DNA from 2 places in the Paenarthrobacter sp. 10L412 genome. Region 1 is predicted to be linked to the other one. Evidence: riboswitches for the same ligand, from Rfam matches in the RefSeq annotation. Region 1 holds a riboswitch; the other holds the start of a gene.

The links. A riboswitch is a leader RNA that binds a small molecule or an ion and turns the genes downstream of it on or off. The one in region 1 is predicted to bind glycine.
Region 2: another riboswitch for glycine. It lies ahead of gcvP (aminomethyl-transferring glycine dehydrogenase); the one in region 1 lies ahead of gcvP (aminomethyl-transferring glycine dehydrogenase).

What each region holds. Positions count from the first base shown of each region.
Region 1 covers NZ_JBFTJT010000028.1:5,481-8,889, forward strand. The annotation lists gene speB (agmatinase) at 1-81, opposite strand, end outside; gene AC1DD7_RS24140 (PucR family transcriptional regulator) at 257-1,786, shown strand; glycine riboswitch at 1,861-1,959, shown strand; gene gcvP (aminomethyl-transferring glycine dehydrogenase) at 2,108-3,409, shown strand, end outside.
Region 2 covers NZ_JBFTJT010000021.1:3,989-7,397, reverse strand. The annotation lists gene AC1DD7_RS22480 (MFS transporter) at 1-578, opposite strand, end outside; gene AC1DD7_RS22475 (TetR/AcrR family transcriptional regulator) at 653-1,192, shown strand; glycine riboswitch at 1,287-1,384, shown strand; gene gcvP (aminomethyl-transferring glycine dehydrogenase) at 1,569-3,409, shown strand, end outside.

The sequences.
Region 1 (3,409 bases):
GAGGCGGGCGAAGGTGCCGAGGCCGGCATACCGGGGGACTTTGGTTGCGTCGACAGGGCCGATGGGCTTGTGGATTGTCATTGACGGATCCTTAGTGTGAGGGGTGCTCGCCATTGAGCGGGAAGTAAGTAATTCCATTCTTCGTGACGCGGGTCACGGCGAATAGCGGTACATTGACTACAAATGGCCGAGGCGCTTAGACGAATGTCTAAACAGCCCAATGGCCCCCGGAATCATAGAGTCAGGAACCCTTCCGATGGCAATCACCGTCGCCGAGCTCGTGGCTGAACCCCAACTGGGGCTCACCCTCCTGGCCGGTGATGCTGGCCGCGACAACCGGATCACCTGGGCGCACACTTCGGACCTGCCCAGGCTGTGGGAATGGGTTACCGGCGGTGAACTCATGATGACCAATGGGCTGTCGATTCCCGCAGACGCCGAGGGACAAGTGGCGCTGGCAGAGGCACTGATGGACAGTGGGGCAAGCGCGCTGGCGATCGGCGAGAAGATGCACGCTCCCCCGCTGACGCAGGAGTTCCTGGCGGCCTGCGACCGGCTACCGCTGCCGCTGATCAGCATCCCGTACCCGCTCCCGTTCATCGCGATCGCCCGCTCGGTTGCCGAATCTTCCCTGCTCGAAGAGTCCCGGCGCTTGCGGCAGACAGCCAGGGTCTACGATCTTCTCCGCACGGCCGGAGCCTCCGAGGACCATTGGCAGAGCCTGGTCCAACGGCTTGCCACCGAACTGGACGCGGAACTGTTCGTGGTGGATCGCCGCTGCCTCCATCCCTGGCATCCCGAGGGACAGCGGCTCCCGGAGTTCCTCGCGAATGAATGGGCTCCGCTTTCCGGGCAGGTGTCCTTGGCGGGCAAGAATTTCCAGTGGCACCGGATCAGGGGCCGGCACGTGCTGACCATGGACATCCCGACCCACGCCAATGCGCTCCTCGTGGTGCTGCCCAACAGCGAACCGCACCCGGACGCCGTCGTACTCCTGCACGCGGCAACCGTGCTGGGACTGCAGCTCTCGCGCATCGTTTTGTCCTTGGAAGGCCGCCACCGACTGGCTGGCGAGTTCCTGCTGCAGGCCATGGATGGGCGCTTGGGCGCGGCCGAGATGGAGAGCAGGCTGGCAACTTTTGGGGTTCCTCCGCAGGACTTCCTGCTTGCCTCCATGGCAGCTGGGGCGGCCATTTCAGCGGGGCCGGCCCAAGCAGCGAACGACGGCGACGGGCTGGCCAACGTGCACATCGAACTGTGGCGGCACGGGGTTGCGTCGGCTTCGTTGAAGCGGAATAGCCGGCTGCACGTGGTGGTCCCCGCTGATGTGCCGGACGACATCCTGGTGCATTGTGCCGGGGCGGATGCAGCGATCGGAATCAGCGCTCCGGCGGCAGTGGCCGGCATTCAGCGCGCGCTGCAGGAGTCCCTCTGGGCGCTCGGTTCGGCCCGGGCGAACAAGCTTGGCGTGGCCCGATATGCGCAGGGACCGTCGTGGCTCGGGCTGACAGGTTTCGAGGAAGGAACTGCGCTGGTCAGGCGTCTCCTGGGGCCGATTTTCGATTACGAGCAGAGTCAGGAAGGCGATCTCCTCGTCACGCTGAGGACCTATTTGGACTCGCAGCGTTCGTGGCAAAAGACTGCCGCAGCCTTGTTCGCACACCGGCAAACCATCATCTATCGGATCCGGAAAATCGGCGAATTGACGGGGCTGGACATGGGTGAAACCTCCACGGTTGCCCAGTTGTGGTTCGCACTCCAGATCCACGAGGCAATGCATCGGTAGGTACCCCTTGCTTGCGCTTTTTCCAGATAACCCGCTATGGTGTGAACCGTGTCACTGAGGTGACGCAACGCTTTTGATCTGTGGCGGGAGAGTCCTGCCGGTACATCCAGTCAGGCGCCGTAGGAGCAAATCCTCCCCAGGAATCTCTCAGGCCCACGTACCGCCACGGCGAGGCAACTCTGGAAAGCAGTCCAGGTAACTGGGCTCACCGACGGTGCAAGCAGGCAACCATTCCTGCGGAATCTCTCAGGTCCAATACAGAGCGGGGAGGAACCGACATCATCGTGGCGCACATAGGGCGCCTGAATCATGGAGTTCCTCTTGACTGTTCAATCAACCCCCACCGCTTTCGCGGACCGGCACATCGGCGCCCGGCGCCAGGCCGACGTTGACACCATGCTCAAGGCCATCGGCTACGACTCCGTAGACGGCTTGGTAGACGTTGCGGTCCCCGATTCCATCCGCCAGGACACCGCGCTCAAGTTGCAGGACGCCCTCACTGAGGTGCAGGTCCTCGCAGAGCTACGGAAGCTCGCGTCCAAGAACAAGACCGCCATCCAGCTGATCGGCCAGGGCTACTACGACACCGTCACGCCGCCGGTCATCCGCCGCAACATCCTGGAAGCTCCGGCCTGGTACACGGCGTACACGCCGTACCAGCCCGAGATTTCGCAGGGCCGCCTCGAAGCGCTCCTGAACTTCCAGACCATGGTCCAGGACCTCACGGGGCTGCCGGTAGCCAACGCTTCGCTGCTGGACGAAGCCACCGCTGTGGCTGAGGCCGTGCTGCTGATGCGTCGCGCCAACAAGTCCAAGACTGCCAAGGACGGGAAGACCGTCCTCGACGCCGACCTCCTCCCGCAAACCATCGCAATCGTGAAGGGCCGCGCCGAAGCGCTGGGCTTCGAGGTTGAGGTCGCTGACCTTTCGCTCGGCCTCCCGGAGGGCGTCATCAACGGCGTCGTCCTGCAGCAGCCCGGTGTTTCCGGCCGCGTGTTCGATCACTCCGCCGTCATCGCTGACGCCAAGGAACGCGGTGCACTGGTCACTGTCGCTGCCGACCTTTTGGCGCTCACCCTCATCACGCCCCCGGGTGAACAAGGTGCCGATATCGCCGTCGGAACTGCGCAGCGCTTTGGTGTTCCACTGTTCTTTGGCGGCCCCCATGCTGCGTACATGGCCGTCCGCGAAGGCATGGAGCGGACGCTTCCGGGCCGCATCGTGGGCGTCTCCAAGGACAACGCCGGCGTCCCCGCGTACCGACTCGCGCTGCAGACACGCGAGCAGCACATCCGGCGCGAGAAGGCCACGTCCAACATCTGCACGGCCCAGGCCCTGCTCGCCATCGTGGCCTCAATGTACGCGGTTTACCACGGTCCGGAAGGCCTGAAGGCAATCGCCGAAACCGTCCACGGGCACGCCCGCACGCTGGCCACCGCCCTCAAGACCGCTGGCCGTGAACTCGTGTCCGAATCCTTCTTCGACACCCTCACTGTCCGCGTACCCGGCAAGGCTGACAAAGTCATCTCCGCTGCCGAAGCCCGCGGTATCAACCTGCGCCGCATTGATGCTGACACGGTTGGCGTTTCCCTCGATGAAACCACGACGCCGGAGGTCCTCTCC
Region 2 (3,409 bases), on a different contig from region 1:
AGGAGCAAGAAGGTCGCCACCAGGAAGACGGCACCCCACCAGAAGTGTTCCACCAGCCAGCCACCAAAGATCGGGCCAAGGGCGGCGCCGCCAGAGAATCCGGCAGCCCATACGGCGATCGCGAGCCGCCGGCGGTTCGGATCAGCAAAGATGTTCCGGATCAAGGACAGCGTTGAGGGCATCAACATGGCGCCGAACACGCCAAGTGCGGCGCGGCCGGCAATCAGCCATTCCGCGGAAGGCGCGAACGCTGTAGCAGCCGAAACCGCCGCGAAGCCTGTGCTGCCGATCAGCAGCAGCCGCCGTCGTCCGATCCTGTCGCCAAGGTTGCCCATGGAAACGAGCAGCGCCGCCAACACGAGCGGGTAGGCGTCAATGATCCACAGGAGTTGCACGCCACCTACATCCAGGGAGCGGGCAATTTCGGGCAGGGCGAAGGTGAGCGCGGTGTTGTCTACGGCCACCAGCAGCACCGGGAACATCAGGAGTGCCAGAGCCGTCCAATCGCGCCACGGTGCCGTCTGACCCATCAGGGAACGAGCGGAACGGGGTGCTTGGGTTGAAGACGGCGTGAACATGGTACTAACTGTACCGTCCAGACGGTATAGTTTCAAATTCAACACCACCAAACGCCGTAGGGAATGATGTAGTCATGCCACGAAAACCAGTTGCCCGGGATGCGGTCCTGGATGCCTACGAAGCCCTCCTTATCGAGGTGGGGGAGCGGGCTGCCACGCTTGACGCCGTCGCAAAGCGGGCAGGTGTCTCCAAGGGTGGACTGCTTTACCACTTCCCCAACAAGGAATCGCTGATCAGCGCCCTGCTGGAGCGCTTGGATGACTTGGCCCAGGCAGACATCGAAAAAATGAAGACAGCGCCCGATGGCAGCGCTGCTTACTTCATTCGGACCTCACTGTGGGCCGGGACCCCCATGGACCGGGCGTTCGTCGCGGCCACACGGCTGGCAGAAGTTGCCCATGAAGAGACCCGGCTACGGTTCAGCGGAATCCAGCAACAGTGGCTGGACGTCCTGGCCGAGGATGTGGGTCCGGAGGTAGCCAAAGCCGTCAGTTATATGGGTGACGGCCTGTATTTCAACGCAATGTTCGAGGGCGGCCAGGAAGGCGGCAAGGCCGGGCGGGAGGCCGACGTCGAGATCCTGCTGGGAGTCCTGGACCGGCTCCGCAAGTAGCGGGTCGCCCATTTGCGGCGACGCCTCCGACGTAGGACAATTGAGCCTTGTGGTGCGTCTTTACAAGGGGCACGCAAATAAGTGAATATGCCTTTGATCTGCGGCGGGAGAGTCCTGCAAGCAAGTGATGCGGGCGCCGTAGGAGCAAACCCTCCCCAGGAATCTCTCAGGCCCACGCACCGCCGCGGCGAGGCAACTCTGGAAAGTAGCAGGCCTTTTGCTGCGCCCTTTGGCGCAGTGGAAATGCTGTGCTCACCGACGGTGCAAGCGAGCGTTGTGAAAGCAACACGCGGAAACTCTCAGGTCCAATACAGAGCGGGGAGGAACCCAGCCACTGTGGCGTACCCAAACGCCGCCCAAGTAATGGAGTTCCTTCGTGACGGTTAGTTCAGCCTCCACCACCTTCGTCGATCGGCATATTGGCGCCCGCCGCCAGGCCGACATTGACACCATGCTCAAGACGGTCGGTTACGACACCGTTGATTCGCTGGTTGACACCGCCGTTCCCAACGACATCCGCCAGGACGTTGCCCTCACCCTCGAAAACGCGCTCAGCGAAGTTGAGGTGCTGGCCGAGCTGCGCAAGCTTGCATCCAAGAACAAGACCGTCGTCCAGATGATCGGCCAAGGCTACTACGACACCGTCACGCCGCCGGTTATCCGCAGGAACATCCTCGAATCCCCGGCCTGGTACACCGCGTACACGCCGTACCAGCCGGAAATCTCGCAGGGCCGCCTGGAAGCCCTGCTGAACTTCCAGACCATGGTCCAGGACCTCGTGGGACTGCCGATCGCCAACGCCTCCCTGTTGGACGAAGCAACAGCTGTGGCCGAGGCCGTCCTTATGATGCGCCGCGCCAACAAGAACAAGGCAGCCCATGACGGGAAGACCGTCCTCGACGCCGACTGCCTCCCGCAGACCATAGCCATCGTGAAGGGCCGCGCTGAGGCCCTCGGTTTCGAAGTTGAGGTCGCTGACCTTTCGCTCGGCCTCCCGGAAGGCGTCATCAACGGCGTCGTCCTGCAGCAGCCCGGCGTTTCCGGCCGCGTGTTCGATCACTCCGCCGTCATCGCTGACGCGAAGGAACGCGGTGCACTGGTCACGGTCGCAGCAGACCTTCTCTCCCTGACGCTCATCACCCCTCCGGGCGAGCAAGGTGCGGACATCGCCGTCGGTTCCGCCCAGCGCCTGGGAGTTCCGCTGTTCTTCGGTGGCCCGCACGCCGCGTACATGGCCGTCCAGAAAGGTCTCGAGCGTTCCATGCCGGGCCGTCTGGTGGGCGTTTCCAAGGACGACGCCGGTGTCCCCGCCTACCGCTTGGCGCTGCAGACCCGCGAGCAGCACATCCGCCGCGAGAAGGCCACGTCCAACATCTGCACCGCGCAGGCGTTGCTGGCCATCGTCGCCTCCATGTACGCCGTCTACCACGGACCCGAAGGCCTGAAGGCAATCGCAGAAACCGCCCACGGTCACGCCCGCACCCTTGCAGCGTCACTGAAGGCTGCCGGCGTTGAGGTCCTTCACACGTCCTTCTTTGACACCATTACAGTCCGCGTTCCTGGCAAGGCTGCGGAGATCGTGGCCGCTGCCGAGGCCAAGGACATCAACCTGCGCGGCATTGACGCTGATCTGGTGGGCATTTCTGTTGACGAGACCACTACATCGGAGATTGTTCGTAGCGTCCTGGATGTCTTCGACGCTAAGGTGCTTGAGTCCGCTGAAGGTTTTGCGCTGGAATCTTCCGTAGAGCGCTCGAGCGACTTCATGCAGCACCCGGTGTTCAACACCCACCGCTCCGAAACCCAGCTCCTTCGCTACATCCGTAAGCTCTCGGACCGCGACCTGGCACTGGATCGCACCATGATTCCGTTGGGTTCCTGCACGATGAAGCTGAACGCAACCGCTGAGATGGAAGCCATCTCCTGGCCGGAGTTCGCCTCGATCCACCCGTTCGCTCCGGATTCCCAGACCGAGGGGTGGCGTGAACTGATCACCGATCTTGAGTCCCAGCTGACTGAGATCACCGGCTACGATCAGGTCTCCATCCAGCCGAACGCCGGTTCCCAGGGTGAGCTCGCGGGCCTGCTCGCGATCCGCGGCTACCACCTGTCCCGCGGTGACGAGCAGCGCAACGTGTGCCTCATCCCGGCGTCTGCCCACGGCACCAACGCTGCTTCCGCAGTGCTCGCTGGCATGAAGGTTGTTGTGGTGGCCAC